One region of the Oceanobacillus sp. E9 genome, then DNA from elsewhere that is predicted to be linked to it. Evidence: predicted binding sites of a transcription regulator. Region 1 holds the regulator's gene; each other region holds the start of a gene.
The links. Region 1 encodes LexA, which represses DNA repair genes until DNA is damaged. Its sites were predicted from a motif close to CGAACATATGTTCG; they were not measured.
Positions count from the first base shown of each region.

Region 2: a site for LexA is predicted at 4,145-4,158, ahead of AQ616_RS12180 (DNA polymerase IV). Genes of this name have one in related genera too.
Region 3: a site for LexA is predicted at 7,124-7,137, ahead of AQ616_RS16170 (ImmA/IrrE family metallo-endopeptidase). Genes of this name have one in related genera too.

Region 1 covers NZ_LSNA01000005.1:648,996-661,685, forward strand. The annotation lists gene tkt (transketolase) at 1-1,304, opposite strand, end outside; gene AQ616_RS06950 (DUF896 domain-containing protein) at 1,388-1,621, opposite strand; gene AQ616_RS06955 (YneB family resolvase-like protein) at 1,707-2,345, opposite strand; gene lexA (transcriptional repressor LexA) at 2,630-3,253, shown strand; gene AQ616_RS06965 (hypothetical protein) at 3,410-3,670, shown strand; gene AQ616_RS06970 (manganese catalase) at 4,015-4,845, shown strand; gene AQ616_RS20045 (peptidoglycan DD-metalloendopeptidase family protein) at 4,936-5,775, opposite strand; partial or broken gene AQ616_RS19410 (potassium transporter TrkG) at 5,925-6,035, opposite strand; gene cysC (adenylyl-sulfate kinase) at 6,064-6,675, opposite strand; gene AQ616_RS06985 (SLC13 family permease) at 6,686-8,464, opposite strand; gene sat (sulfate adenylyltransferase) at 8,477-9,664, opposite strand; gene AQ616_RS06995 (uroporphyrinogen-III synthase) at 9,684-10,493, opposite strand; gene AQ616_RS07000 (NAD(P)-binding protein) at 10,483-11,127, opposite strand; gene AQ616_RS07005 (sirohydrochlorin chelatase) at 11,127-11,891, opposite strand; gene cobA (uroporphyrinogen-III C-methyltransferase) at 11,907-12,683, opposite strand; gene cysI (assimilatory sulfite reductase (NADPH) hemoprotein subunit) at 12,688-12,690, opposite strand, start outside.
Region 2 covers NZ_LSNA01000007.1:521,532-534,221, reverse strand. The annotation lists gene AQ616_RS12200 (NAD(P)/FAD-dependent oxidoreductase) at 1-595, opposite strand, end outside; gene AQ616_RS12195 (hypothetical protein) at 794-1,549, opposite strand; gene AQ616_RS12190 (Spx/MgsR family RNA polymerase-binding regulatory protein) at 1,764-2,171, opposite strand; gene dacB (D-alanyl-D-alanine carboxypeptidase/D-alanyl-D-alanine endopeptidase) at 2,301-3,671, opposite strand; gene AQ616_RS19260 (YjcZ family sporulation protein) at 3,903-3,998, shown strand; gene AQ616_RS12180 (DNA polymerase IV) at 4,177-5,427, shown strand; gene AQ616_RS12175 (peptidylprolyl isomerase) at 5,626-6,234, shown strand; gene AQ616_RS12170 (EAL domain-containing protein) at 6,529-8,214, shown strand; gene AQ616_RS12165 (twin-arginine translocase TatA/TatE family subunit) at 8,317-8,535, opposite strand; gene AQ616_RS12160 (FAD-binding oxidoreductase) at 8,658-10,031, shown strand; gene AQ616_RS12155 (M20/M25/M40 family metallo-hydrolase) at 10,220-11,827, opposite strand; gene AQ616_RS20090 (hypothetical protein) at 11,965-12,096, opposite strand; gene AQ616_RS12150 (lactonase family protein) at 12,657-12,690, opposite strand, start outside.
Region 3 covers NZ_LSNA01000008.1:484,251-492,218, reverse strand. The annotation lists gene pgsB (poly-gamma-glutamate synthase PgsB) at 537-1,730, shown strand; gene pgsC (poly-gamma-glutamate biosynthesis protein PgsC) at 1,747-2,211, shown strand; gene AQ616_RS19675 (hypothetical protein) at 2,224-2,385, shown strand; gene ggt (gamma-glutamyltransferase) at 2,393-4,054, shown strand; gene AQ616_RS16180 (MBL fold metallo-hydrolase) at 4,298-5,086, shown strand; gene AQ616_RS16175 (flotillin domain-containing protein) at 5,130-6,113, opposite strand; gene AQ616_RS19960 (SPFH domain-containing protein) at 6,123-6,347, opposite strand; gene AQ616_RS19955 (hypothetical protein) at 6,359-6,583, opposite strand; gene AQ616_RS16170 (ImmA/IrrE family metallo-endopeptidase) at 6,646-7,107, opposite strand; gene AQ616_RS16165 (helix-turn-helix domain-containing protein) at 7,242-7,613, opposite strand; gene AQ616_RS16160 (XtrA/YqaO family protein) at 7,780-7,968, shown strand, end outside.

The DNA of each region.
Region 1 (12,690 bases):
AAGAACGTTCCAGCAAACACTTGTAACCCGCCATGCAAGGCCATACCATTTAACGCCGCTCCCATAGCATGTTCACGTACACCAAACCATACATTACGACCAGAATAATCTTCTTTTGTAAAGTCGCCTTCTTCATTAATTGTTGTTTTGTTTGAACCAGCTAAATCTGCACTTCCGCCAAAGAAGTTAGGTATTGCTTTAGCTACTGCATTTAGTACTTCACCAGAAGATGCACGAGTTGCAATACTGCTACCAGGCTCATATACCGGAAGTTCCTCTTCCCATCCTTCTGGAAGTTGACCATTAATTGCTAGATCAAATTGTTCTCCTAATTCAGGATAAGATTCTTTATATTCTTCAACAAGCTTGTTCCAAGCAGCTTCCTTCTTCTCTCCATCGTTTACGATTTTTTCTTGGAAATCAGCATATACTTCATCTGGTACATGGAATGATTCATGATTCCACTTATAAAATTCTTTTGTTAATATTATTTCATCTTCTCCTAATGGAGCACCGTGTGAAGCAGCAGAAGCTGATTTATTTGGAGAACCGTATCCTATAATAGTCTTCACTTCAATAAGTGTTGGTTGTTTCGTATTACTTTGCGCTTGTTTAATCGCTTCACGAATTGCGTTTACATCGTTTCCATCTTCCACTCGTAATACTTGCCAACCATAAGCTTCAAAACGTTTTTCTGTTTCCTCAGAGAAAGAACGGTCTAAATCTCCATCTAGAGATATATCATTAGAATCATAAAGTGCGATTAATTTACCTAATCCTAAGTGACCTGCTAAAGAAGCTGCTTCATGAGAAATCCCTTCCATTAAATCGCCGTCACTCACAAGGGCATACGTGTAATGATCTACTACAGAATATCTGTCTTTATTAAACGTTGCACCTAAATGCGCTTCTGCCATAGCCATACCTACAGACATCGCAATACCTTGTCCTAATGGTCCTGTAGTTGCTTCTACACCATCGGTATGATGTACTTCCGGATGTCCTGGAGTTTTTGAATCCCACTGACGAAATTCTTTTAGATCTTTAATAGATACATCATAACCGGAAAGATGCAATAAGCTGTATAATAGCATTGATCCGTGTCCCGCAGATAATACAAAGCGATCACGGTTAAACCATTTTGAGTTTTTTGGATGATGATTCATAAAATCTGTCCATAATGTGTACGCCATTGGTGCCGCACCCATTGGTAATCCTGGGTGTCCTGAGTTTGCATTCTCAATAGCATCAATGGATAACGTACGAATCGTATTTATTGATAATTGTTCTACATTGCCTGACATTTTGTCTACCCCTTTCAAAATAAAGCCTTTACTTCTTCATTCTATATTGAATTTATCATGACAACAAGCATGACCAATAGAATTTAATGTTTTTTGTTTCGGTCTTGGTAATCACGAAGCTTCTGGGGAGTAACGTCATTACCTTTTGGATCAATAACTGTCATTGTACTTAATTGGTTCTTAAAAGAGCTACGTACATTCTTTAAATACTCTTCACGAAGCTTCTTTTGTTCTGCTTTTTCTTCTGTTGTTAATCCTTCTTCTTTAGATTTTTTAGACAGAAAATTAATTCTCTCTAATTTATCTTTAGATAACATAGTGTCAACCTCCCCACTATTAAAAATGACAAAAAGACAGGATTTCATATCCTGCCTCTTATCGTACTCTACCTCGAATCCAGATTCAAGTATTTTGATATTCTTGATATCTACGGTGTACAGTAGCTTTTGAAACGTTATAATCTAAACCATTGAGCACCTTTGTAATTTCATTAAATGTTAACCCATTCTGCCGCAATCGAACAATTTCTTCAATGGGCACTTCCGTTCGATCTCTACCAGGAGACTGATTAATTTGTTTTAAATTTTTTTCAGGTCGATATCCTTCACGTACTGCTCTTCGCATTCCTCTTCTTATTTTCATATTTTGAATTTTTCTCTGATATTCTTCTACAATTCCAACAATTTGTAATACCATCGAATCGGCTTCATTCAGTACCAATTCACCTTCGTGAGCTACAGTATATATAGGGATATTTAGCTTAGCTAATTGATGAAAAAGTGCAATTTTTGTATTCCCTCTACCTAAACGAGTTTCATCTTGAATACATAAACAATCCGCTTCTTTACTTGAAAAATATTCGAGAAGTTGAAAGAGTCCTTCTCGTTCGATATCGTACCCGCTTGCCTGCTCTTCAATACAATCAATAACCGTAAAGTTTAGCTTGTTTGCTAATGATTGCAATTCCTCCCGTTGGCGTATAAGGGAAGACTCTTGTGTATGTTTATCCGTGCTGACTCGACAATATACTACTGCTTTCAATCCTAACTTCCTCCTGTTTAATTAACCGCTCGTTACCATAGAGAAATATAAAAAAGCGAGCGCTAAAGCAAATGCTATCACATAGAATGCATCGGTTCTAGTAATTTTCTTCAGCATAATTAAAAGCTCCTTTCATCCGTTTATCGAACAATTGTTCCTATTTGATTCAAAGTATATACCGAACATATGATCTTGTCAATAAAAATTAGAACGAGTGTTTGCTTATTTAATAGTAAAATGATAAACTATCATTAATAAAAACCTATGCTAGAGGTGAACGTTTGATGACGAAACTATCAAAAAGACAACAAATGATTTTTGACTTTATTAAAAGCGAAGTAAAGTTAAAAGGATATCCACCATCAGTTCGAGAAATTGCTGTAGCAGTTGGACTCGCTTCCAGCTCAACTGTTCACGGGCATTTAGAAAGGTTAGAAAACAAAGGATACATACGAAGAGATCCTACTAAGCCAAGAGCAATTGAAATTATTGATCCAGAAATGGAACAACAGCTTCCAAAAGACGAAGCACGTTATGCACCTGTAATTGGTAAAGTTACTGCAGGGATACCAATTACAGCGGTTGAAAATATCGAAGAATTTGTTCCAATTCCAAGTTCGAGTGCCGGTCCAGACGATAATGTATTTGTACTTATAATTGATGGTGAAAGTATGATTGAGGCAGGCATTTTAGATGGAGACATGGTAATTGTTAAACAACAAAACACAGCATTAAATGGAGAGATTGTTGTAGCAATGACTGAGGAAAATGAAGCAACAGTAAAACGATTTTTTAAAGAAGAAAAACGTATACGACTACAACCGGAAAACGCTACAATGGAACCTTTATTTTATGAGAATGTAACAGTTCTTGGAAAAGTGATTGGTCTATATCGAAATATTTTCTAATAAAAAGAGTTTGGCTTTCTATAGCTAAACTCTTTTTATATCGATAGAATTTATCTGTCTGCATAGTTTGTACATAAATCTAGAATTACACTAATATTATAATATTAAGAAATGAACTAATATTATAATATTAAGAAATGAAAGGAGAGAAATGAAATGTCAGATAAATTCTATCAACGACGAAGTTTTTATATTCCAACTGCCCTTATAGCAATGGTTCTAGGGATATATTATCTAACTAAGTATGTAGATTTTTTAACATTACCTTTCTTATGTATAATCTTAATCATCGTTACTACGTTAGAAGTAATCGAAACTAAAAAAATTAAGTCAAAAGAAAATATTCTAAAATTAGGATCTGCCGGATTATTAATCGCTTTGGCTACATGGTACCAAATCACCGTATTCATTCTATGAATTTATTAAATAACTAATAATATAAGTAAGTTAGATTACTGTAATAACTATATAAAAACTATTTTTAATTACCGCAAGTTATTAATATCTCCCTCTAAAAATCAGAAACAATGGTAATAAAACACATTTAGCTCAGTAATTCTATTTTATAATTCCCACACTAAACGTCTAGTAAACTGGACTACCGGTATCAACATTCAAATTATTTTCAAAGAGATATTTTAATCTTATACAACTTCTCCTTATACTTAAAATTTATTGTGTAACAATGTGTTTAGTATAGAATATTAGACTTTTTATCTGCATATACTTAATTGTTTATTATATGGAGGGAGGAATAAGCATTGTTTTATCATTTTAAAGAATTGCAATTCGAGGCAAAACCAAGTAGGCCTGATCCCGTATTTGCTAGAAAATTACAAGAGGTACTTGGTGGACAGTATGGAGAAATTAGTGTAATGATGCAATATTTATTCCAGGGATTTAACAGTAGAGCAGAGCCTAAATATCGTGATTTGTTATTTGATATTGGAACAGAAGAAATTGGTCATGTAGAAATGTTAGCTACAATGATAGCTAGGTTATTAAACGATGCACCATTTGAGACGCAGCAGAATGCTTATGACACAGATCCTGCTCTAGCAGCTATATTAGGGGGTTCTAACCCACAACATGCGATTGTTAGTGGACTTGGAGCAATGCCAGCAGATAGCAATGGAAATCGATGGACTGCAAATTTCATCATTTCCAGCGGGAATTTATTAGCGGACTTTCGTGCTAACCTTACTGCGGAGTCACAAGGAAGATTACAAGTCACTCGCTTATATAATATGACCGATGATCCAGGTGTAAGAGATATGTTATCTTTTCTTATTGCAAGAGATACATATCATCAAAATCAGTGGTTTGCTGCGATACGAGAGCTCGAAGAACGTGAGAATGATATCGTGGTTCCTTCAACTTTCCCTAGATCAAAAGAATTTCAAGAAGTATCATATACACTATTTAATTTCTCAGAAGGCGAAGAAAGTAAAAAAGGTAGGTGGGCACATGGCCCAAGTTTTGATGGAAGAGGAGAATATAAATATGTAAGTGAACCCGTTTTTTGGGGAAGTGCACCTAAATTACCACCAGCTCCTCCACTATATTACAATACACCCCCATCTAAAATGTAGAAAACCCCTACTTAAAATAAATTACATGTAATTAATAAACATCAAAGTTAATATTCACCAAACTTTGATGTTTATTAATACAATTTAGACTTATAAAAATAATTTCTCCCAAGTAACTTTTCCTGCTTTCCCATCAATGAGGATACTTTCCTTTTGTTGAAAAGATTTCACTGCATTATTTGTATTAGTACCAAAAATACCATCTAATCCTTTTGGATTCTCTCCCTTAATATAAAGCATCGCTTGAAGTATCCAGGTAATATTTCCTTTAGCGCCACTTGCTATTGTAACTGTAGCGGCTTTTGTTTTTTGCCCCCATATACCATCAACATTTAGTTTTGCATTGAATTGTTTATTTAATTCTATTTGATATCCTTTGATTGCTGCTTTAATTGTTAACGGACCTGATATACCGTCTATGGATAAACCTGTTTGATATTTAGTATTTAACCCAGACTGAATATCCTGAATAATATGCTTGTTATCCCGATAGTTTTGTAAATATTTCGTAGGATCTAAACAGTTATTCGTCCTATCTGAGGTCCAGCCGTATGGAGGTTGAGTCTCAGCTTTTTTACGCACTTCATAGTGCAAATGAGAACCAGTTGTCTTTCCTGTATCCCCTTGTTCTCCTATTACTTGCCCTTTCTTTACATATTGACCACGCTGTACGGATACACTATCCAAATGAGCATATAATTGCCCTCGGTTATTTTTATCCTGAAGAAGTACTACTTTTCCAAAACCGCCTAAACCAGTTCCAGTTCTACCCATACCAGCAAAAATAACTTCCCCATCTGTAAATGCTTGAATACTTGCTTTATGATACTTAACTAAGTCTATCCCTGTATGAAAAGTGAATCCGATTCCTGTCCACACATCTCTTCTATAACCAAACTTAGATGTTACTCTATAATCTCGAAATGGCATATAATATAACTCTCCTCCCTTTTCTACCATTTATATGAAAAAAGTGACTTGCCCGACAGGACTAGCCACCTAAATAAATTGTCTATTTTTTCCTCTTTTGTTAACATGATTTATCCGGTAAAGACATCTCCAGCCTATATTACCTTTAGAATTTCTCCAATTCTTCCTGCTAACATCAATATATATAATAACAATTTTCCTCTTTCACTTAAATCAGCAGTAAACCCCATGGATAACCCCACTGTGCCAAATGCAGAAGAACGCTTTTAGCAAACACAAGCTTCATTTTCAACTCGTGCCTTTGATGTATTGCTTTTCTTTCAAATATTGAATAATCATTTGAACGGATTCTTCCAGCGTCTGATTTTCCGTATCTACTATAATTTCTGGATGAAGTGGTTCTTCATATGGAGCATCAATTCCAGTGAAATTGTTAATTTCACCCAAACGAACTTTTTTGTATAACCCTTTCGGATCCCTAACTTCACATATATCTAGACTACACTTCACGTAAATCTCAATGAATTCACCTTGTGCAAGAGTTGCTCTTACACGATCCCTGTCTTCCCGGTAAGGAGAGATAAATGCTGTCAAAGTAATCAATCCCGCATCAACCATCAATTTGGAAACCTCTCCTATACGACGAATATTTTCTGTCCGGTCTTCCGGACTGAAGCCAAGATTCTTATTTAACCCATGCCGGACATTATCCCCATCAAGACGATAGGTGTGTGTCCCAATTGAAAACAATTCACTCTCCAATGCCGAAGATAAGGTAGATTTACCTGATCCCGATAATCCAGTAAACCACAATACAGCACTTTTATGATTGTTCAAATGTTCTCTGTCTGCTTTCTTTACACTGGATTGATGCCATACGATATTAGTAGATTTATTCATGGTTTTCCTCCTAATACCACCAGTAAATGACAATGCTAACAGTCAAAACCATCACTATCAGACTGAGTGGTGTCCCTATTTTTAGATAGTCTATAAATCTATAGCCTCCAGGGCCATATACAATCATATTTGTTTGATAGCCGATTGGCGTAATAAAACTAGCTGAAGCTGCAATAGCAATTACTACTGCAAATCCCATTGGTTCAGCATGAAGGCTCCTTGCCATTTCCATCCCAACAGGGAACATCAAGACTGCTGCAGCACTATTCGTAATTATCTCTGTGAAAATATTTGTCAAAATATAAATCAATAGTAAGAGCAAAATCAGACCTGCTGATTTTCCCAACATCAACATGCCTTCCGCAATATACTCAGCCAAACCTGTTTTCGACATGGCCAATCCGATGCCAAATGAACTTGCAATCAATAGTAATACGTCAAAATGGATATATTTCTTCGCTTCCTCTGGAGTTATTACCTTGAACAGCAGCAACAGAACAACTGCCATGGTCATAGCTTTAAACATGGATAGCGCACCTAATGTCACGAGTGCTATCAATCCAAAAAACAGAAGGAGAGTAAACCACCCTTTTATAGGGTCTATTCTCAATGTCTCCGTAGTACCTGGAGAAGTTAAGATATAAAAGTCTTTGGAATGCTTATACTTTTCAACAAAATCCTTGTCAGCTAATAGTAGCAACGTATCTCCTGGTTTTAGGACAATGTCTCCTATTTTACTTTCAATTCGTTCATTTTCTCGATGAGCGGCTATCACACCTGCATTAAATCTTGAACGGAACTCTAATTGTTTAATCGTTTTTGATTGCAGCGATGACTGATGCGCTATAACTACTTCCACAATCTCAGTATTACCATTTTTCAGTTCACTAAGTTCCAGATTTGTACCTGTTCGTAATGTTAATCCTTTTATCATTTGCACATCTCTAAGAGTCTCAATTAGTCCGGTAAAGATTAATCGATCACCTGACTGGATGATTGTTGTCGGCCTTACAGGGGAAATTCGTTCATTTTCTCTGATGATTTCGATTAGGTACAAACCTTTTAAATCCCTTAATCCAGCAGATTTAATACTTTGATTGGCGAATGAAAAAGATTGATCCACAATTAATTCTGCCAAGTATTCTCTGGGATCATCATCAATTTGTTGCTGAAGACCTTTATTCTCCGGAAGAAACCTGTAGCCTATCGTAAAAATATATATAAGACCAACTATAGTTATCGGTATACCTACGATTGCTAGTTGAAATAAAGTAAAACCGCCATAACCATAATCGATTAGCATTCCGTGAACTACTAGATTGGTAGATGTTCCAAGGACTGTTATAGTTCCCCCTAGTATTGTTACGTAAGAAAGGGGGATCAAGAACTTCGAAGGTGCAATCCCCTTTTCTTCACACCAGCCTTTTACTATCGGCATAAAAGTGACGACGATTGGTGTATTATTCAGGAATCCTGAAAGAAGTGAAACAGGAATGAAAAAACGCACAACAGAACCGATCATTCTATCGCTTCCAGCCATCCATGATTTCATAAGGTCTTCAAGAATTCCACTTTTCCTTACTGCTCCTGCCATAACAAAAAGGAGACCAACAGTAATCATCCCTTCATTGGAAAATCCGCTCAAAGCTTCAGACGGATTAAGAATACCCGTTATCAGGAATATAGTAAGGACCGTAAAAACAACAATCGATGGACTTGCCATTTCAAAAAGCAAGGCTCCCAGCATGGCAATAACCATCAGGAGTACGAATATCATTTCTGCTGACACGGGAAACACCCTTTAATTTGTATTGTTCTTGCTCAATCCTTTCATAAGTACGGATGCAACTTCTGGTCTGGAAAATTCCTTAGGTAGCTGCTCTCCATTGCGAAGCTTCTCACGGACCTTGGTACCACTCAAATGGATATGGAATTCTTTTCCATGCGGACACGTTTTTTCAGTGCCCATATTCTCGCATTTGGCACAATAAAAAGCATGTTCAAATTTAAATATCTGGATACCTAGTTCTTCTTCATAATGGGAAATCAATTCCTGTGCTTCATACGTTCCATAGTAATCTCCTACACCAGCATGATCTCTACCGACAATAAAGTGCGTACATCCATAGTTCTTTCTAACAATCGCATGAAGAATTGCTTCCTTAGGTCCGGCATATCGCATAGCGGCTGGATAAATGACAAGTCTTGCACGGTTTTTTGGATAATAATTTTTTAGAATAACCTGATAGCTTTCCATACGTATTTCCGCAGAAATGTCATCTGATTTTGTTTCACCCACCAATGGATTCAACAACAATCCATCAACAGATTCTAAAGCACTTTTCTGAATATATTCATGGGCGCGATGAACTGGGTTACGTGTTTGGAAACCAACAATTGTTTTCCACCCTAAGTCAGCAAACATTTCCCTTGTTTCTTTCGGATCATAATAAAACTTTTCGAAATTACTATGACTCGGACGATTCAACATGAAAATCGGCCCAGCAAGGTACACATCTCCTTTTTCGTAAAGTTTTTTAACGCCAGGATGAGCAGTGTCTGTCGTACCATAAACGAGATTTGCTTCTTTTTCCTTGTCATAGGTATACTTTTCTTCCAACTCAAGCACACCATATAAAATATCGTCCTCTCCAAACAAAGCTATCGTCGTACCAATATCATAGGAGGTTGCTTTCTCTTTATTTACGGCCAATGTAATAGGAATGCTCCAGACTGTTCCGTCTTTCAAGTGTACATGTTCGATGACACTTCGATAATCCTCCTCTCCCATAAATCCAGTTAACGGGCTGAAACCACCATTGGCAATGAGCTCCAAATCTGATAAGCTCCATGCGTCTAGTTTTAATGTGGGCAATGATTTTGATTTATGTAGATACGATTCCTTTTTCTCACTGGTTATTACCCTATTGATGAGCTTGCCACCATGAGGCAGGATGTTTACCCGTTCTTTCTTTTTTACAGATTTCATATTCAAAACCTCCATCAAGTTATTGATTTGGATTTGCCGATAGATAATCCCTAAGTTCGATTATCATGGCGCCCATCTTTTGATTTGCGGGCTGAACCACACGCCCGATACCATATTGATTCAATTGATTGGCGGTCACTTTACCAACGGCTACAGCAGTTACATGATTATTAAATGCTTCTGCTAATAATTCTGTATCAATAGCCGTTCGGAATAAATTCTTGACCTGGGTTTTACTCGTGAAAATTACGGCATCTAGATTTTGCTCAACTATATTTAACTCCAATTTGTCTATGGTTTCTTTATCTGGATTTCTGTAACGATATGGCTTTGACATATATACATTACAGCCGATACTTTCTAGTTTTTCTTTCAATACCAAATCGTCCTCAGTATATGTCTGAAGAAAAACTTTATTGCTCTCTCTTCCTATTAACGGCGTCAAGGAATTTAGCAGATTTTCCATTGTTCCATCTTTTGAAACAACTTTTGCATTCAAGGAATGCTTTTTAAGCCATTTCTCAGTTTTACTTCCACGTATTGCCAACGGTATACTACTTAGCTTTCTGATAAATTCGGGGAAACGATTGACACGCCATGAAGCTTCTTCCAATGTTGAAGCTCCTATTCCGGTAGTAAGCACAACGAAATCAAAAGCGTTGGCAATTAATTCCTCCACATCTCGTTCACTCGTTTCATCATTTAAAACCTGTTCTCCTTGAATGGAAAACACAACAGGTGTGCCATTAATCTTTTTAACAAGTGTTGAGATTTCATTCGATCTTCGGCTCGCTGCAATGCCAATTCTTTTAGAATCATTATCCATCATTCTGATTCACTCTTTCGATCATTTTTCCATTTTTATTCAACGACTCAATAAAACTTCTCTGTCTCTCTCTGTCTAAAAATTCTTCTGACAAAATCTCTTTTAACAACAACTTCTGTTGGTATCTATCTAAAAATGATTCCTTAATAAGCTGACGGCACACAGATAAAAAATCGACATAATCTCCGTAGTCTTCATTATATAAACATTCAAGCTCTTTTTTCATTTTGACAGCAAATTGCGGACTCGCTCCGTTCGTTGATACACTGATAGAGAGATCTCCTCGTCTAAAAAAAGATGGAAATGCGACATTTCCCTTTTCTACATCTGCGGCAGCGTTGATTAGTGATTCTTCTGGTGCCCAGTTGATTACATTGTAATTAACAATTGGATCATTCGTTGCGACAATAATAAGAAAGGCACCTTTAAGATCCGTGGATTCTATATACTTTTCTTTCCAAAGCAATTGTCCTTTTGTCCACAGATATACAATATCTTCCACTGCTTTCGGACTAATTACTGTTACTACAGCATCATTTTTCAAAAGTGTTTTTGCTCTTCGTAGGGCTACTTTGCCTCCTCCAACTATCACCACATGCCTGTCATATAAATCAATCATCATTGGAGTGAAAGCCATCATCTAACCTCCCTTGTAGAGTTATAAATTTTGTTTGAGTGAATTGCTTCCTGAACCCGGTCTTTCAATGCTTCGACCATAATCGGATGTTTAGATAACTCACTACACAGAATGAAATCCTTACCCTGCTTTTCCATCACGTTGATTTCTCTTTCCATCGACTGAAGCAGTACTCCTGTAAACCATAGATAAGGAACGACAAAAACACGTGAGTAATTTTCCTCCAATGAGGACCTTAATCCATGTTCAAAGGAAGGACTGCAAGCAGCCAAATAACATACATCGACATGGAGGTTCATTTTCAGCTGTAAATTCGATGCAATTTGCTCAATATCTTTTTGTGTTTGGGGACTACGGCTACCTCGGCCTACAAGCAGGATTTTTGATCCTTCATCTGGCTGGATATTAGTTTCTTCAATTCGTTCTACCAAAACATTCGTCAAACGATTTTGTACGCCAAGTGGCTCCCCATAGATGAATTGTATGAGTGGATATTTATTTTTAAGTTGTTTGATTTCTTCTGGAATATCCTGATAGTAATGCCCCGCTCGCAACAGGAAAACAGGTACAATAGCAATCTTCGTAGCTCCTTGTTTGATCAAATTATCTACCCCTTGCCCGACGTCTGGTTTGGAAATCTCTAGAAAACAAATTTCCTGCAATGGGATATCAATCTGTTTTTTCACTTCGTTGATAAAAGCAATTGCACCTGCTGTTGCTTCGGGTATACGACTGCCATGACTGACATAAAGTACTCCTTGCACAACTGCACCTCCCAACTAACCAATCACCACTTCTGGATTGAAATCATGTTCAGTGGTTTCCTCTTCAAACCATTGAATCTGTTCCCTTAGCCGCACTACATCTCCAATAATTATCATGGAAGGATTTTTTAAGCTGTCTGCAGCATGAACGATATTTTCCAACGTCCCTGTCACGGTTTGCTGCATTACTGTCGTTCCCCAATGGATTACTGCAATCGGAGTTGTGGAATGACGGCCATAGCGTATTAAACGTTCACAAATCTCAGGCAAGCTTTTTACTCCCATGTAAATACAAAGGGTATCCGAACTCTTCGCGAGATGTTCCCAATATTTTTCATGATCCTCACCAGTTTTACTAACACCCGAAACAAAAGATACGGAGGAACTGTAATCCCGATGCGTTAAAGGTATTCCTGCATAGGTAGGTGCTGCGGAACCAGAAGTTATTCCAGGAACGATTTCAAAAATGAATCCATTTTCTTTTAGAATCATCGCCTCCTCTCCACCTCTTCCAAAAATAAACGGATCGCCGCCTTTCAGTCTTGTAACAATTTTATCCTCTTTCGCATATCTGCAGAGTAATTTGTTTATATTGTCCTGTGAAAGTGAATGGTGTTCCGGACTTTTACCGCAATAAATCAATTCGGCTTTTTCCGAAGCATAGCCTAATAACTCCTCATTCACTAATCGATCATATAAAATAATGTCAGATTGCTGAATCGCTTTTAAGCCTTTAAGCGTAATCAGTTCCGGATCACCAGGACCGGCTCCCACCAAATAAACCTTTCCCATTCTTTCA
Region 2 (12,690 bases), on a different contig from region 1:
CAACGTTAATAATTCTTGCCTTACTGCGGTCAATATCATATTTTTGACATAGTTCTGGAACCTTATCAGCTAATTCACCAACAAATTCTATACCAGTGAATCCGCCACCACCAACTAGAATAGTTAATTGATCATCATTTTTATTCTCATCTGTGGAATACTGAGCAAACTGATACTCAATATGTTCTGCAATATGACGACTAGAATCAATATCTGTAATTGCAAATGCGTGCTCGTCCATTCCTGGGATTCCAAATGTGTTAGAAACAAATCCTAATGCAAAAACTAAGTAATCATAGCTCACTTCACTGTTATCTAGAATAACACGTTGTTCATCCCGATTCACCTCAGTTACAGTGTCATAAATTAAACGAACGCGCTTTGGATTAACAGCATCAGTTAACATAAAACGAGCTTGGTTCGGATTAATCGTACCTGCTGCTACTTCATGTAGCCATGTGCTCTCGTAATGATAATTATGTTTGTTAATAAGTACAATTTCAGCTTCATCTGCTGATAATTTTTGTGTTAAACGTCTTGTTGCAACAAGTCCTGCATAGCCAGCTCCAAGTACAACAACTTTTGGCTTACTCATAAATCATTTTCATTCCTTTCCATCATTCTATAAATAACATAAAAGTAGTATAAGCGCTATCATCTATAGTAATTCATTCTACAAACGTATAGAAACTTATTACTCCATAAAAATATAATATCAAATTTTTTTAGAATAGGCTAATTTTCCTTATTAATATTGTAAATATCGTTTAATACGACTTACATATATTATTCTTTATTTAGAAGTTTGAGGGCGAGGGTTTGGATCCTGCCCACCATCCCCAGGTTCATTTTCTTGTTCAGGGTCTTCTACTTGATCTGGATCCTTCTCTTCTTCATTATCACCATCTGGCGCTTCCTCTTTTGGGGGAATATCCGGGTTTGGTTCACTAGTTCCGTTTTCTCCATCTTTCTCGCCTTCTGGTTTTTCTTTTTGATCAGTTTTATCCTTGTTTTCTCCCTTTTCTTCACCCTTGCCTTTATTTTTATCAGTACCAGTATTCGAGTCATTGTTTTTCGGTTTAGTATCATCTTTTTTCTCAGCGTTAGGAGATGATGACGTTGTTTCCTTCACATTACTAGACCCCGAACGGTTACTTTCATTACTAGAACTAGCAGAATGGGTTTCAATGGTAACCTGTTTGTTGGATTGATTCAAATTACTATTATGTGTATTACCAGTCGGCACTTCCACTTCGTCACCTTCTGTTGACGCTTCTTTTACATTTCCAGAATTTAACACGAATGATCCATTATCTCCTCGTTCTAATAAATTGCGTGGTTTATATATCTCTTTTCCTGAAAAGACAACTTTTTTACTTAATTGAGATAGTCCGGATATTTGCGTGGATTGATTCTCTCGTTTGCTTTTGCTAATAGATGGTTGTTCTTCTTCCGTTGTTGCGTTCACTCTTGAAATCCCAATAATAACAACGACCATAAAGACAAAAAGGATCCCGAGATTTACAAAAAGTAATTTTTTATTCCTCACATCTTTCCGCTCCTATTTTAGACTATATGTATATATCTAGTTGCACTCTTTCCTATTGTAAGCCTAAATCGCCATTTTTTTCAAATCTTTTTTTCAGATTCGACATCTATAAAAAAATTTTGTTTAAGAGGTGCAGTCTCCGCTTCCTTTTCACCCAAAAAAAAAGGATGAAAAACCGCTTCTACGATTCTTCATCCCTTTTTATTTACTTACATTAGCCCTTTACGAGCCCTAAATCTAATTTCCACTGCAACCATAAATGTTCCCTTGTCTTTCTTGGCAGGAATTGTCGTATATCGTCCTCGTGATAACCTACTTGAAAACGTTTTTCATCCATTAATATCGGACTTTTTAATAATCTGGGGTGTTCGTGGATTAATTCTAACAAGGTCTGTAATGGTAATTCTTCCAAGTTTAAATTAAGTTCCTTAAATATTTTTGAACGTGTAGAAATAATCTCATCTGTACCTTCTACCGTCATCCGTAAAATTTCTTGTAATTCGTTAATTGTTAAAGGTTGTCTTAATATATTTCTTTCTTTATAAGCTATTCCGTGTTTTTTAAACCATTGTCGAGCTTTTCTGGTTGATGAACAAGATGCTCCATATATATTGACTGTCATGTTCATTCTCCTTATTTTTTTGACATTCTAAAAAGGACATCTAGTATCCTACATCTAAACCTTATCACTGAAATGTGGTAAAATTATGGTAAAGTAGTGGAAAATTATTTCACTACTATTTTTTACTCACTATACCTTTGCACTATCATGTGCATGTATGTAAGCGATTATTTCATCCTCAATCTCTTTACCTATTTCTTCATCAATTAAATTATTCAACAAGATCGAGAAGATCACCCTTTGCTCAGTCTTCACATTAATATACCCAGATAAAGTACTTACTCCTTCTATTGTTCCGGTCTTCGCTTTGACAGAAAATCCTTTCATACGTTCTCGTAAAGTCCCGCCCACCATTCGATTTTGCTCGCCTGCTACAGGTAGAGTATCTAACAGCAAAGGAAACCATTTTTCCGATTGAATTCGATATAATAATTTGGACAACTCATTTGCGGGTAACAAATTACTGTGCGAGATTCCTGAACCGTCCTTAATTTGCAATGTTTCCATATTTACTCCATAGGATTGAATTTGTTCTTTTACTACCTTTAATCCTGCATCCCATGTACCTTCTCCATATACAAAACGCCCCATTTCTTTTACAAGTATTTCTCCAATTCCATTATTACTTAATTTCATAAATGGAATTAAGATCTCTGCTAATTTTGGAGAAGAATGTTTACATATACACATGGTGTTGTTTGGAACGGCTTTTCCTGTTTTAGATTTTCCTTTAATCGTTATTCCCATTTCTTTTAATGTTTGAACAAATGTATCTACTACATAATCCGTCGATCTCCATACAGCCATCCATTCTTGCCTTACATCATGATCAATACCGATGTTTCCTTTCATATAAATATGGTTACCACCATGTTCTCTAGTAATACACAATTCTTCTTCTTCAGCTTGAGCTACGGTAACCGCATGGTTCTCTATGGTGACATAAGATGTGTTAGGATATAGTCGATATTGAGGTGGTTCACCCAATTGACTCGGTTGAATAATAATTTTTACAGATCCAGTATCATAATCCTCGTCAGGCGATATTGTTAATGCTGATACTTCCGCTCCATAATAATATTGTGCATCCGACCAAATTAAATCTTCCGATAAACGTATATCATCGTACCATGTATCATCCCCAATAATTCTACCTGTAATTGTTCTGATACCATACTTGTAGAGAATAGCTGCAAACTTCTGATAATCATTAATTTGCAAGGTAGGATCACCTTTGCCAACGATATAGACATCTCCTTCCCACACATCCCCAACAAGTTTTCCGTCCAATCTTATCTCCGTCGAAAATTTATAGTCCGGTCCTAATATTCGTAAAGCAGCTACAGCAGTTAGGATCTTCATATTCGAAGCTGGATGCAGTCGAATATCTCCATTATGACTTAGATAAATATCTCCCGTGTCTGCAGAACGAATACTAAGACCAAGTATCCCACCTGCCCATTTTTTCTGTTTACTGATATATGTTAAAAGCTCTTCCATTACTCCCACTCCTGTTCTCAAGTGAAAAACATACCTTTATTTAATTATATTTCTACAGAAACCAATGAGATTCCTTTTTAATCGTAAACTTATGCGGGTCTTAATTCATATGGTGCTAAACGGATGATCTACACTTTTCTTGTAATTTTTATGTCCATGACTAGTGAATCGGCCCTCCCTGTTCTTTATTTCCGCACATATAATAGCCATATATCGTAGGAGGTGGTAAGTATGAGCGAATATGAAAAACGTGGTGAATTTGGCTTTACTTTTTTGGTAGTATTATTTATTTTGCTTATCATTGTCGGCGGCTCTTACTGGTACTAGTAAAATCGAACCCCTCTTCATGATTAAAAATTCTTTCCTCCTCTCGTATGTCGGATTGAAGGATGCTTCCTGCATCCTTTTTTTATTTCTTGTTATTTCCCTGTAACAAATTTCCATTGTTATTTTTTATTGTTCTAACATATAATAGAACATACGTTCTTATGAAAGGGTGATAATCATGGATTATTCCAGTTATCCACGTAATGATGTTCTATGTATCGACATGCGTTCATTTTATGCGAGCGTGGAAGCAGTCAAACTCAATTTAGATCCAATGAAAGTAATGCTTGCTGTTGTTGGCGATCCAAATCGATCAGGGAGTATTGTACTTGCCGCTTCTCCTGAGTTAAAGCGACGTTATGGAATAAGTAATGTAAGTCGTTTTTTTGAATTACCAGATGACCCGGAAATTCATATTGTCCCTGCCCATATGGCGGATTATATACACATGTCTTTACAAATTACTGATTTACTGCAGCAATATGCACCTTTGGAAGCTATTCATCCTTATTCTGTAGACGAAGTGTGGATTACAGTCAACGGTTTACAACACTTATTTGGAACGCGAGAAGAAATCGCGAAAAAAATTAAAGCGGATATTTTAGATTCCTTTGGCATTACTTGTTCCATTGGAATTGGAGATAATAAATTTTTAGCTAAAGTTGTCATGGATCTTCATGCAAAGAAACAAGGAATTGCAGAATGTACGTATGAAGATGTAGAAGAAAAACTTTGGCCTCATCCGATTGAATCCATCTGGGGAATTGGTGGACGAATGAAGCGAAATTTGAATCGAATGGGAATTATTACGTTAGGTCAGCTTGCTAATTATAATCTTGACCATTTAAAGAAACGATTCGGAGTAATGGGGGAGCAACTTTATTGGCATGCGTGGGGAATTGATTTAAGTCCTGTGTTCGGAGATTTTTCAAAACAAGAACAAAAGGGTTTTGGCCATGGTATATCTTTGCTACGCGATTATACAAAAGAAGATATTCCTTACTGTATTCTCGACCTCTGCGAAGAAGTATGTCGAAGAGCACGTACAGCAAATAAATCAGGTAGGACCATTCATTTAGGAATTTCTTATTCAAAAGAAACCGGCGGAGGATTTTCTCGATCACAATCCATTGATCTTCCAACAAACATTACCTTAGATGTCTATGATATTTGCATGCAGCTATTTAATAAATTTTACGATGGTAAAAGTATGGTTCGTCACGTATATGTAACACTAACCAACCTTAGAGACAAGCAAGAAACACAGCTGGATTTATTTGAAGATCGTACAAAGAAAAATGATATTGGATATGTCATGGATGCAATCCGTGATAAATATGGATCCACTTCCATCCTTCGTGCATCAAGTTATACCCAAGCTGGGATCACTATCGAACGAAGCAAAAAAATTGGTGGGCACTACGCTTAATATAAAGCGAAACTTCATTTAGTGAGATACTACTATCCCATACATACGGGATAAACTAAAGCACATTCTAAATTCCAATCATGTAAAAATCCATGCTATAATGACATTAAAGTGAGACTATGTAAGCAATATTTATCCAAGTGTTAGCGTCCGTCATCACATACATTGGACAATTATTAAAGATAAAGGAGAACTAAAATGAAGCAAAGATATCTATTTATACTAATACTAATGATTACTTTTCTTTTATCAGCATGCTCTGATACTGAAGAAACACCGAGCGAAGATACTCAATCGGATGATAACCCGATAGCTACAATTACAATGGAAAATGGACAAACTATTACCATAGAACTTTATCCCGATATTGCTCCTAACACAGTAACTAATTTTATTTCTCTAATTGAAGATGGATTTTATGATGGATTAACTTTCCACCGAATTGTCCCCGAGTTTGTTATCCAAGGTGGCGATCCTGAAGGAAATGGAACTGGAGGACCTGGATACTCTATCCCCGGAGAATTCACTTCGAATGGATTTGAAAATAACTTAGTCCACGAACGTGGAGTACTTTCAATGGCTAGAAGTCAACACCCTGATTCTGCAGGATCTCAATTCTTTATTGTTTTAGACAAAGCCGACCATCTCGATGAAGATTATGCAGGGTTTGGAAAAGTCACGGAAGGCATGGAGACCGTAGATAATATTGTAGAACAAGGAACTTCTGAAGAAGAAGTATCAACCATAAAACAAATCACTGTAGATACCAAAGGACAAAACTACGGAGAGCCAGAAAAAACAGAATAAAATATATCTATAAGCACGGCTTTAGCTAACTCGGAAAAGAAAGTCACTTTTCCGTACGAATCTTCAGCTCGTGCTTTTCCCATAGAGTGAGACCCTTTCATTCTATAATTGTCCGCCCTGTTTTCGCTGCAGAAGAAATTATGCGTCAATAATCTTTTCAACTCTATTATTAACGAACCACTCTGAATGATATTCTACCATGAAAATATTTCATATTTTTCGTCAATTTCCATAGCTATGCATAATCAAATCTAGTAAAATAGAGTTTACATATACATAAGAGAGGTATTCTTCATGAATGAAAAAAGAAAACATTATTTAACTGATAGTAAGGTACAATCCGCCATAGATCAGACAACCATGTTTTCCATCATAGATGTAAATGGGGATTTAATTTATGCGAATGATTCTTTTTGCAAGCGACTAAATTACTCAGAAGAAGACTTATTCGATAAACCTTTTAATCGATTACTAAAGTCCCCTTTCCACTTCCATATAGTAGAAGAACATGAAAAAGAAGCTATTTGGAAAGAAGAAATTCAAATCCAAACAAAGGACGATACAACTTGTTGGTTTGATGCAGCAACGGTACCTTATTATGATCAATTTGGGAATCTAGAAAAAATGGTAACGACTTACTACGACATCACTGCACGAAAACATCATGAGCAATATATCGAAGGAATTGCATATACGGATTATTTAACGAAGTTACCGAATCAGAATCAACTCTATCATTGGGTAGATAATCAACAAATTAATATAAATGATGTAAAGGCCATATTATATATTTCTTTAGACAGGTTCAAACAAATCAATGAAACATTCGGTAAACGTATTGCGGATAAAGTAATCACGATGGTAGCAGAACGATTGCAAAATTTCCAAACGAAAGAAAACTTTCTTTTTCGTAAAGATGGAGATGAATTTGTTGTAATTGTAAAAGAAGAATTAGACCAAGAAGAATGCATGGCGAAAGCAGAGAATATCGTTAATAAATTACGTATTCCGTATAAAATACAAGATAGACAAATTTCATTAACAGTTAGCATTGGGATTAATTTCCCCTACAAATCAACTTATACAAATGGACATTCAAAATATGATGGGATAGAAACTTCCTTAAAACAAGCAAGAAAAGCAATGGTTCTCGCTAAAAAGAACGGCGGAAATCGGTATTGTATACATACTAATCAGCAGAAAAAAACTCTAGAACGTGGTTATTTGATAGATTTAGAATTAAAAGAAGCTTTAGCTCGTGAAGAATTTAGCATCATGTATCAACCAATTATTAATTTGAAAAGTCATAAAGTAGTAGGGGCAGAAGCATTATTACGATGGAATAATCGAGAATTTGGTTTTGTTTCGCCGAGTGAGTTCATACCAAAATTAGAGGAATCCGGAATGATTGTTCCTGTCGGCAAATGGATATTAGAAAATGTATGTAGAAGAATGAAATCTTGGCAAGAAAAAGGATTACTTATGCAACGCATTTCCGTAAATGTGTCTCCAATACAATTTAAAGATAAGTACTTTGTACAAGATGTGAAAGGAATTCTAAATAAAACAATGCTAGATGCCTCATATCTCGAGATTGAAATAACAGAAGGTACCATTCTTAATTTAGAAAGTTCGATGATGACAATTTTAGAATTAAAAAGCTTAGGAATGCATGTATCTATCGATGATTTTGGAACTGGCTATTCATCCTTAAGTTATCTGAAACAGCTTCCTATTGATACATTAAAAATTGATAAGTCGTTTATCGATGACCTTGATCGCGATGGAGAAATTATCACAAATACAATTATTAATATGGGTAAAAACTTGCATTTTCGAATTATTGCTGAGGGAATAGAAAGTGAAAAACAACTCGAATACTTGAAAAGTCAACAATGTCATGAAGGACAAGGGTATTTCTTTAGTAAACCTGTTCAACCAAATGAAATAATGACAATGCTGCTTCAGCAATCATCATAAAGAGAAACTTCATTCAGTAGGGGTTTTCATACATAACAGTAGTTAGAATCTTCAATTAAAAAGACGCTTAGTATAATCACTGGTAAGCGTCTTTTTTCACTACTATTTATTATTATTGGAAGAAGATTGATTTAACTGCTTCTCATTTTTTTTATCTTTCTGTTCTTCCTCATCCATCATACTATTCGCAGAAGATTTAAACTCACGTAGAGTTTGTCCGGCAGCTTTTCCAATTTCAGGTAACTTTTTAGGTCCAAAAATGATTAAAGCGATAACAATTATTAAGATTAGACCCGGTATACCTATATTTGCGATACCCATAGGATATCACCTCCATCCTGTCCATATTATAAACCTTTTTTCAATATTTTTAAACACTTACTTGCTATACAATTAATTAGTCAGGCATAGAATTTTATAACTACTAAAAAGGAGTGCTCTACATGGAAACAACCATTACTTCCTTGATAGAAGAATTGAGCAAACACTTAGAAATATCGCAAATCACACAAAACGAAACGCTGTTAGAACAACATAGCAAAGATGAATCTTACCATGTACCTCATAAGCCATTAGCAGTCGTATTCCCAAAAAATACAATAGATGTCCAACACATAACGAGATGCTGCTCACAATATGAAGTACCAATCTATCCTTTTGGTGTTGGTTCAAGTTTGGAAGGTCATGTGATTCCAAATGATCCAGGAATTTCGGTAAACTTCTCGTTAATGAACAACATCCTAGAGATTAATCCAGAAGATCTAATTGTAAGAGTACAACCAGGCGTTACCCGTACGCAGTTAGAAAAGGAACTGAAAAAGTATGGTTTATTCTTTCCTGTTGATCCCGGAGCTGATGCGACACTTGGAGGAATGGCCGCTACAAATGCAAGTGGTACACTAACCGTAAAATATGGGACTATGCGAGATAATGTACGAACAATGGAAGTGGTCCTTGCAAACGGCACCACGATTCAAACAGGTACAAAAGCTGCAAAGTCTTCTTCTGGTTATCATCTAAATGGCTTGTTTGTTGGTTCAGAAGGAACATTAGGGTGCATCACCGAACTCACGTTAAAAGTTTTCGGTATTCCAGAACATATCGCTGCCGGAAGAGCTACCTTCCCTACCGTACATCAAGCTATTGAAGCAGTAGTTTCCGTACTTCAAGCAGGAATTCCAATTGCGAGAATAGAGATAGTCGATGAAGATTCTATTTTACAAGTCAATCAATATAGCGAACTAGACCTTTCGATAGAACCTACCTTATTCGTTGAATTTCATGGAAACAAAGCTGGACTTGCAGAAGATATGGCATTTACAGAACAACTATTTGAAGATTTTGATTGTACAAATATCACCTTTGAATCTGACACTGCAGCTAGAAACCAACTTTGGGAAGCTAGACATAATCTAGCATATGCATATGTGCATGGCTATAAAGGTAGGAAAATGATGATTACCGATGTTTGCCTGCCAATCTCTTATCTAGCAGATGCGATATCACATGCTAGGTTAATGCTAGATACCTATGGGCTACCTGGTGGCATTACAGGACATGTCGGTGATGGTAATTTTCATATTGTCTTGATGTTTGATCAACATGACGAGCAAGAAGTCCAATACGCTCAAGAACTAAATGAAAAAGTTGTAGCTTATGCTTTAGAACGAGGCGGTACCTGTACTGGCGAGCATGGAGTCGGGACTGGCAAGAAAAAGTATCAGCAACAAGAACATGGAGAGGCCTTAACTGTAATGAGACAATTAAAACAAGCTCTCGATCCAAACCAAATCATGAATCCGAATAAAATATTTTAAAAAAGGTCTTGAAATCAATATAAGAACTAGCAAAAAATGTGAGCTACTTTCCTCAGGCATGTATGCTTCAGCTTACCTTGAAAATGTTTTTCAAAGATAAGCGTTGGGCTTATACACCCTTCGGAGTCGCTCACATTTTAGTGCCAAATGTTATTGTTCGATATTGCTTATCCAGTTTTTATCATTGGTTATTTTTTTGAAATATATCCTATCAATTCTCTGAGCATCTTTGGGAACTGTTCAAACGCATTAACAGTATGCAATCTTTCCGTACGTTTATGTGCATCATATCCAAATGGTCCTACGTTAATTACTGGTGCCCGTAGCTGACTCATCTCATCAAAAGGAAGATGGTACGTATCCCCCCAAACTGGTGTATTGTGTTCATATTCTTCCCATCCAACAAGATCCTCCGAATAATTCACATAACTTAAATCGCATATACCATTTAAGTAATGAACCTGTTTAATATCCAACTGAAAATCTTCTTTTGCTTTTTCAGTTAAAAATGTCGTACATTCTTGTACTAACTTATTGTCTGAAGAGTTCACTGCTGGATAATACGGTGGCGCAAATAAGATAATCATCGCTGGTGCCAATTCTTGACAACGAATCATTAATTGATCGGTAATTCGAAGCGATTTTTCTCTATCATCCCATTCATCATTATAATAAATATCGGCTTTAATCTCTTGAATGATAGATTCACCTAGTTTATCTGTAGCATATTCTAATAAATCCTTATAGCGAATTACTTTTACCTTTCCTATCGGTGGTACCACTTGTTGTCTACAAATTTCATTATAGGCTGCTGTACACTTATTTGCAGCTTCAATCGCTACTTTCTCAAATAAGTCAAAAGCTTCTGAAGTACTTCGTTCCATCAAAAATAAATTATAAAGCGCAGAAGAGCGGTATGGTGTCTGGGTCGAATAATGTAAACGCAGATCGGTTTGTTGTAACGTGACCGGTAATGGTGTAGACTCGCCTCTTACCGTTTCTCTAAATTTTGAATTCCATTCCATTTCTTGCGTCAGATATGAAGCCATATAAGGCGATGTCATGCCACTTAAAGGCTCTCCAGCATGTGTCTCTTTACCATAAAATAAAGCAGCTGCTAGTACCTTCCCAATAGTACCCGTATAAATATAATGCGAATTATCCGTTGGCTCTTGTCGAAACGTCGGTTCACTATTTAAAAATAAAGTGTATGTAAAACCATACTTTTTCTGTAACTCAACCAACACTGGTACTGCATAACGCATACCAGATGAATTCACCTCTTCATCCGGAACTGTTAATAGGACAAGATTAATTGGCCACTCTTCTATACTAGCTTGCTCAATTAAGCTCATATGCATAACTAGCCCCATCTTCATATCCATGGTTCCGCGACCAAATAAAAAAGCTTCCGATTCCAAATCTTGGTGAATCTCAAACGGTAACTCTTCCTTTTTTTCCATATATAATTTAGTAAGTTCTTCCGGTTGTGTAGCGAGCGGTTCCATAGATCCGTATTCTTCTGTATTAACAGTGTCAAAATGACTAATAAGACAAATCGTTTGTGTAGCATCTGGATGCTTATAGATAGCGGTTAATAATTTTCTACGCTCATCTGCGTCATGCAAAGATAAGCGATCTGGATATTGGTGAAAATAATCTAAATCCTGTAACTTGGCATAAAGTTTCATTGGGAATTGCCGTTCCCCTTCAGAAAACGTAATACTTTTCCAACTGACTAATTCATTTAGTAAAGTCCTTAATTGACTAGGGCTATTCCATTGTAATGTTGTCATGTAAAACCCCCCATTTCCCCTTGTTTCTATAGTTATTATTATAGCAGGTAAAAGACTGATTTACATGTTTTTTCAGAAGATAGCAAATACATTAATGCTCATAAATAAGTCTATAAAGCTAATTAGTATCGTATTTGTTAGCTACTCTCATCGTCCTTTTTAATATTCTGAATTTCCTTCAACCCAACTTTCACCAATAGTTTTCTTGCTCCTATATTTTTCTCAGTGGTTTCCGACTCTAAGAATAATACTCCTTGATTTCTAGCCACGTAAATATATTCGTTCTCTTTCATTATTTACACCTTATAAAAAACAATTGTGTATTATTCTTACAAGTTAAAAAAACAACCTACTCCAAGAAGGACAAGGTTGCCGTGGGCGCTTGTATGAACAAGTTAATAAAATGTATTTATTCCATGGTTAAGAACAATACAAAGTACGATTACTCGTACGCAATCTCAATGGACCGTTAATATCATAATGAATTATCATTAAAAAAGAAAGACTTGAGGTCTATTACCCATGCCTAAATAATTGATTTTCATTAAAAAAGTAACAGGAAAAACTCTTGACTACTCGTATTTCAAAAGTCGTATGATAGCTAGAATCAGCACAAGAAATATACGGAGACTCCTTGAAAATCAAAATCGATTTTCTGCGTGCGATGCAATGCTGTCAAGGTCTTCCTTGTCCTGTGGGAGTGAGACCCCGGATTGCGGAGCACCGGAGGCTCATCAGCTGCCCACGGAAAGCGATATTTCTAAAGCGGGTTTTCAAAACCTATTCATTCTTATTTAACTTTTGTAATCATCTCTTTTTTATGATTAAGTTATAAGAATTTCACACACACTACTTCAGGTACT
Region 3 (7,968 bases), on a different contig from region 1:
TTTCTGTTTTAGTTTTATTAAATTCGAGGAGTTTATTCATGAGTAATTTTTTAAAGGGAGGCTTCCGTCCTATTCGTCAAAATAAAAACAAATACGCTTTATATTAACAGAATAATGCGATATTAGTATAAAAATAGTTATAATCTATTACTTTTATGGTCGAAAAGTAGCCTAAAGAAAAAATTTCCAATAAATACAAAATACTATATTTGGAAGAAAATTGGAAATTGAGTCAGAAATACTATTTCCCTGTCGTTATATGCCGGTTATAGTGTAGGTGCAAGAATCAAGTTGTCAGTTGGGTAGCATATTAGATTAATAAAAAAGGAGTGGTGGGTACCTACATTGAAACGAAAAAAGTTCCAAAAAATTTCAATTTCAAACATGTTTAAGTATGTTACAGATCATTAGTTGTTCTGTCATTATTGGAAAATGGCGTTTTCAAAAGGTGCTTATTTGAATTTTGATTATTAAAAGAGCAAGGTAACTAATTTCGCAAGGTAACTAATTTTAAAAAATGATATAGAGGTGATAACATGCTGGAAGAACTTTTAATCATTGTGCTATTAGCTTCTTTAGCTATTTTCTTTGGAATTAAAGAAAAAATGATTAATGATAAAAATGTTGCAAGTATACCAGTACGTATTAATGTAAATGGAATTAGAGGGAAATCTACTGTTACTAGATTAATAACAGGGATTTTACAAGAAGCAGGTTATCATACCGTTGGTAAAACGACCGGAACTGATGCAAGGATGCTCTACTGGTTCGATTCTCAAGAGGCCCCTATTAAAAGAAGATTGGAAGGTCCAAACATAGGTGAACAAAGAAAAGTCATTTCAAAAGCATCCGATTTAAAAGCTGATGCTCTAGTAAGTGAATGTATGGCAGTAAAGCCTGATTATCAAATAGTATTCCAAGAAAAAATATTGCAAGCAAATATTGGGTTAATTGTTAATGTTTTAGAAGATCATATGGACGTTTTAGGGCCAACATTAAAAGAAGTTGCTGATTCGTTTTCGGAAGCAATTCCTCATAATGGGGATCTAATTATTAACAATAGCCCTTTTGTTCCTCATTTTAAGCAAATGGCGAAGCAACGGAATACGAAAGTACATGTATGTGATACATCTATTATCTCGGAAGACTTTCTAAAAAGATTTGAGTACATGGTATTCCCGGAAAATGCGGCGTTAGCTCTAGCTGTGGCAGATGTGCTTGGTATTGATCATGAAACAGCTTTTAAAGGAATGCTAAAAGCTTGGCCAGATCCTGGTGCTATGCAGATAATTCCAGTTGGAGATATGGATGATCCAAGTTTCTTAGTCAACGGATTCAGTGCGAATGATCCGATGTCAACAATCAACATTTGGGAACGTGTGAAGCAATTAAGTTATCCCACAGATGAACCAGTTGTTATTATGAATACTCGTTCGGACCGATTAAATCGAACGGAACAATTTATTAAACAAGTTTTACCGAATATACAGGCAGAAACACTAGTTGTAATGGGAGATAGTACAGGACCAATAGTAGATGAGTATAAAAAAGGAACATTTCCTGTTAAAAACCTTTTAGATTTAGAAAAAACAAGCACTGATGAAATTGTACGAGTGCTACAGCCATACTTATCTGGTAAAACCATATATGGCATTGGAAATATACATGGTGGAGCCGATGAGTTAGTAAATCGTCTTGAACAAATGAAAATAGTAAAAGAATCTGCTTAGAGAAAGGAATTAAAAAATGTTTGTATTTGATACGGGAGATGTTTATTTAGCTATAGCTGCTGGAGTAATCCTTAGCCTATTTTATACTGAACGTACAGGAATTATTCCAGCTGGACTGATCGTTCCGGGATATATTGCCATGATGGTTAACTCCCCAGTAAGTATTGTTGTTACATTTATGATTGCTTTTTTGACTTACTTAATTGTCATGAAAGTAATTGGAAAATTTACGATTATATACGGAAGAAGAAAATTTACGGCTATGATTATCATTGGAATCATAATGAAAGCCATTTTCGATTTTGGGCTACCCGGATACACAATTCCTGAAGCTGTAGGTGGATTGGTCGCTATAGGGATTATCGTTCCTGGATTAATTGCAAATACGATTGAAAAACAAGGAGTCATACCAACGGTTGGAAGTACAATAGTACTTAGTGGATTAACATTAGGAACAGTTGTATTAACAAACTTTATTTGAGGAGGAAGTTAAATGGAAGCTATTTTAAATAAACCAAAAAAGCAACAACAATCTAGACTATCTTTAAAAGAGTCTGTATTAAGAACAGTTAAAATGCATAAGAAAAGAACAAGCATGGATACTGTTATGGGGTTAATTATCACTTCTGTTGTCTTTCTATTATCTTTGGTGTGATTTAAACATGTACAAAAAAGAGCGCTTCTTATATGATAAACGTTTTTACATGATTGTTATTGGCTTGGTTTTATTGGTAACTCTAATAATCTTTGGTGTTAAAAATTCGGGAAACGGCAATGAAGACAGCTCGACAGATGATTTCACTCTTAATAATTCAAATTCAGAGGATAACGGCTCCTATGGGGTATCATCTGACAGCTCAATTGCAACGGAAGTTGGGATGAAAATAATTGAACAAGGTGGTAATGCTGTTGATGCTGCTATAGCAGTTAGCTTTGTTTTAGGTGTAGCAGAACCTTATGGGTCTGGAATTGGTGGGGGTGGAACGATGTTAATTCACCCTAATAATAATCAAGACCCAGTAGTTTATGATTACCGTGAAACCGCACCAGACAATAGTTTATCCTCAAGTGGCATAGGTGTACCTGGTTTTATAAATGGAATGTACCGAGTTCATGAAGATTTTGGAACAATGGATATGGAACAGCTCATCGGCCCTTCTATAAATTTTGCTGCAAATGGTGTGACGGTTACCGAAACCTTGCATAATGCATTGAAAGACGATGAAAATCGTTTATCTGATTTAGATCATTTATTTCCAGATGGGGAGCCAATTAAAGAGGGAGAATTATTGGTACAGGAACAACTAGCAGAAACGTTAGAAGATATTCAAAGAGATGGTCCCAGTGCTTTCTATCAAGGAGATATTGCTAATGAGATTAATGAAAAAGAAGAGGATATCCAAGAGGAAGACTTGGAGACATATAAAACAGAGGTAAAAGATCCTATACAAGGTAAATTCGGTGGTTTTGCTGTTTTAGCCCCTCCTCCACCATCGGGAGGGGTTATGTTAATTCAGGTTTTAGAAATGGCTGAGGCATTAAATATTCAAGAAACCAAAGACCAACCTTTGGCTTTCTCGTTAAAGATGGGGTTAATCAATCGGATAAGTTACGGTGATCGCTTAGAAAACGTCGGTGATCCTAACTTTACAGATATGCCAATGGAAGAATTAATTTCAGAAGATCACATTGATAATCTCTCATCTGAATTTCAAGGGCTTGAATTGTCGGAAGAGTATCTTAGAGAATTAGAGTCAGATGCTGACATAGATAATCATAAGAACACCACACATTTTGTAATAGTAGACAGAAACGGTATGATGGTTTCCGTAACGAATACACTAAGTGATTTATTTGGATCAGGGGAGTATGTGGATGGGTTTTTCTTAAATAATCAATTGAAAAATTTTAGTAATAAAGAGGATTCACCAAATCTTCCTGAGTCTGGCAAGCGTCCTTTTAGTTACACATCGCCAACAATTTTAACGAAAGACGATTCTCCAGTTATAGGCATTGGAAGTGCTGGTGGAAGAAAAATCACATCAATGATTGCTCAGCAGTTAGTGAAAACTATTAAATTTAATGAACCAATCCAAGCAGCGGTAAATAATCCTAGAACGTTTCTAGAATTTAACAAAGATGTATTGCAAGTTGAACAGGATTCAATATTTTTAAAGAATCCTGAAGATCTAGGCTTCGATGTTCAATATGTTGACGATACGTCTTATCAAGGGAGCGTTCAGGGATTGATTATTGATGAAGAGAATGAAAAAATACATGGTTTTAGTGACAATAATAGAGAAGGCACTTGGATGTCAAAATAATACATGGGATAATTATTCAATGCCTGTGAAGGATCAAATATAAATTCTTTAAGATGTAAAATGGCGTGCTCCTTAGTATTGGGCACGCCATTTTATTAATATAAACCACGTAACTTTTAATCAATATGAATTGACAGTAAACATCACAAGATAATAACTCTACCATAAAATGACTGATTATTCATTCATTTTATGGTAGAGTTATATTAACCAACTAAATATTGGATTGGAGAGTGAACCAGTGTGCTTGAAATCTATGATAAAGAAAATATAACCTGTGTTGAAATGACTGCTCCTAAAATGAGTAAAGTATTTGTATTTTTAGTTGATGGAATGTTAGTTGATACTGGGCCGCAACGATTTGAACCGGAGCTAATTGATTTTTATAAGAACATAACATTTGATTCTGTAATTCTAACGCATAACCATGAAGATCATACTGGTACAGCTCCTTGGATTCAAGAAAATTTAAATGTACCAATTTACCTGCATTCTAAAGGAATCGAGCTATGTTTTGAAGATACTCCTTATCCGAAATATCGTCAATTAACTTGGGGAGTAAGGGAGCCTTTTAAACCTGTAGCCGTTAAAGATACGGTTCAATCTCGAAAGAAAGAATGGGAAGTAATCTATACGCCGGGTCATGCGAATGATCATATTTGCTTGTTGCATAAGCAATCAGGAACACTGTTTTCTGGTGATTTATTTGTAACGCCAAAAACAAAAGTAATTATGAGGGATGAATCGATTCCTCAGATCATAAATTCAATTCGAACCATTCTAACCTACGATATTGGATCACTGTTTTGTTGTCATGCTGGATATGTACCAGATGGAAAGGAGAAGTTAAAGCAAAAACTAGACTATCTAGAGAATTTATATGGTGAAATTAAAGTTCTACATGAAAAAGGCAGTTCTATTAATGAAATTCATTCGAAATTATTTCCAAAGAGTTATTCTATTATATCTGTATCTAGTGGAGAATGGGATTCTTTGCATATTGTTACTTCGATAGTTAATGATTTAAGATAATAACAAAGCCCCGCTCTGGAGGGCTTTGTTCAACTATATCTTATTATGTTTCTTCATTATTACTTTCTTTCTTTTCTTCTGTTGTATTTCCTTCTGTATTACCGGGGTCATCTACGGCAGCAGCTTCGCTTTTTGGGTGATTAATTTTCGATGCAAGAGCTTGTATGGGTTCTTTTGTATCGGTCGTATTATTTCCCCCTGTAATGCGGTTTAACATTGCATTTAGATCCAAGCCAGTCATTTGTTTTAAGCTATCTTGCATATTGGTCATCATTGATGTAACAGAATTTGGAATGCGATCCATGCCTTTACCGTCGCCATTGTCTAATATGCGGATAGAGTCTACATTGGATATTGGTTCGGATACTGCACGAGCAAATTCTGGAAGCATTTCAATAACCATTTCAAGTAACATAACTTCTTTGTGCTCATCAATTGCTTTCGCACGCTCACGTATTGCTTGAACTTCAGCTTGGCTCTTCTTGGCAATAACTTCTGCCTCTGCTTCTCCTGCACGTTTTTTCGCTTCCGCAGCAGCTTCAGCGCGTTTTACTTCTTCATAGTAATCTGCCTCAGCAGCAGCTCTACGTACTTCTACTTCTTTTTGTTCTAAATCAACTTTGCGTTGTCTCTCTAATAATTGAATGTCTAATTCTTCTTGTTTCTTCTGACGATCAACTTTAAGTCGTTCATTTTCTACTTCTAGAGAGCGTTCTGCTTGTTCTAAGGAGTAGGCAGCTTCGGTTTTCGCTCTCTCTCTATCTGTTTCAGCCTTAATTCTCGCATCGGTAAGTTCTTTTGCTTTTCGAGATTCAGAGATACTGATTTCTTTTTCATAACGTTCAATCTCTACTTGTTCATTCATCTGTGCTTTATGAATTTCCGTTTCTCTTCTATTCGTAGCTTCCGCAATTTCAGCGTGTTTTCTAATTTGTGCAGTTTCTGGTCTACCTAAGTTGGTTAAGTAGTCACTGTTATCTACATCGCGTAAATCAGTAAGACCTAAACTAGTGATACGGAACCCCATATCATCTAATTACTTTTGTGCGATTTCTGTAACTTGTTGGTTAAAGCTCTCCCGATCATTATTAATATCTTCAACTGTTAATTTTGCTAAAATTGCTCTCAAGTTTGCAGCAAGAACTTCAGTAATTTCCTCATCGATTTCATCTTGGTCTTTATTAAGAAATTGTTCAGCATATCTAGCTATACCTTCTAAAGAATCAGCTACCTTTAACATAGCTACAGCTTCTGCTTCAATGGGTACCCCTTTTAATGTATGTACAGTTGGGCTGGTTTTTGTAATTGAAATGCTGTTAAAGAAACCGGTGTAGATGTTTGGAACATTCTTAGGCGGTGTCCACCACCACGAATGACTTTCATATATCTGCCTTCATCGTCTTGGAATATATTTCTTTCTTTTTCTGGGTCCCCGAGCTTTGGACCTGTAATAATTAAAGCAACATTTGAGGGAACAGTCTTATAGCGAAGTTTCATATAGATAAACCACACAATACCCCCAATTATTTCTATAAATTATTTAAATTTATTTAATAAGTTTATAGAATTTGATTTAAGTGGCTATTACTACCGTAAATATGATTTTGTTGATAAATTTCTAGTCGTCGTGAGGCAAATGACTCTGTAACATTAAATGTTCTTGCTATTGATAAAGTGTTAAAGTTTTTTTGTTTCAGTAACATAAATGTTGGTACGCAGAAATGATATGAAAAATTATTTGCTTGATACTCTTGGAGTTCGAAAAACAGAGGGTGCATTGATAACTGATTTCCACAATGCCTTAAGTAATGACACACCTCATGACCAAATTCTTGCCATTGTTGTTCCTTCGTACCTCTACGAAGGATGATTTCATCATTAATTCGAAAAGAAACGTTTCCATAACTTACTTGAATGCCTAAACGCTCTGCAATAGTGGTCATATTTAACTGGGAAGGAGAAGAAATTTTGATTGATTTATAAATGTGCTGGATATAATCTTCTAGGTGTGAGTAATGCATGATTACCTCCGATTTTAGAACATACGTTCTATTTTATGGTATAAAAAAAGGTGCTTTCTTCGTTGCACCTTCTAAGTATTACCTTAATTTGGTAATTATAGTATAAAGTTCTTCCGCGAAAAATGCAATATAGCTTATGCGTTATTTTCTTTCTGACTTTTTTTAAATCTGATGTAGTCATAAACATCTTGGAGATCTTTCGAGGAAAAACTTGCTAAATCATTAAACATTAAATCAGCTTCTGGAAAATCTTCTTGAATTTTTTCAATGAAGTATTGTTTTTCGTCGCTAGTGTTTTGCTTAATTTCATTTGTTCGCCCTAATAAGAAGTCAGTAGAAACTTCAAATATTGAAGCAAATCGACTTAGTTCTTCCCCACGAATTGGTCTATCTCCTGCTTCAATTCGATTCATTACACTAACATTAATTTGAGCTATTTTTGCTAATTCTTTTTGGCTCCAACGTTTTGCTTCGCGTAATTGAATGATACGATCTCCGATATCCATTATTTCATACCACCTATATTTTCTAATTTAGAAATAATTATACCATAATAATTATTAAACTGCTAATTTGTTTCTTTTTTGGAAATTTAACTGTTGACATTTTTAAAATAGAAATGTACTATAAATTTATAATTTCTAAAACAGAAATAACGAGAGGAGGATAAAGATGCGATTAAAAGATATCCTCATTCGAGAAGATCATTTGCCTTATTCCACCGAAGAGAAGGACAAGCCTTTTATTATTGTCTACTCAAAAGGAAAAACAAAGATGTCGTATTTGCCGGATCATGGAGAGACAAAAATCATTACTCATCAAGGAGAAGTAAAACGTGTTCGTTTCGATGAGGGTGAAGAG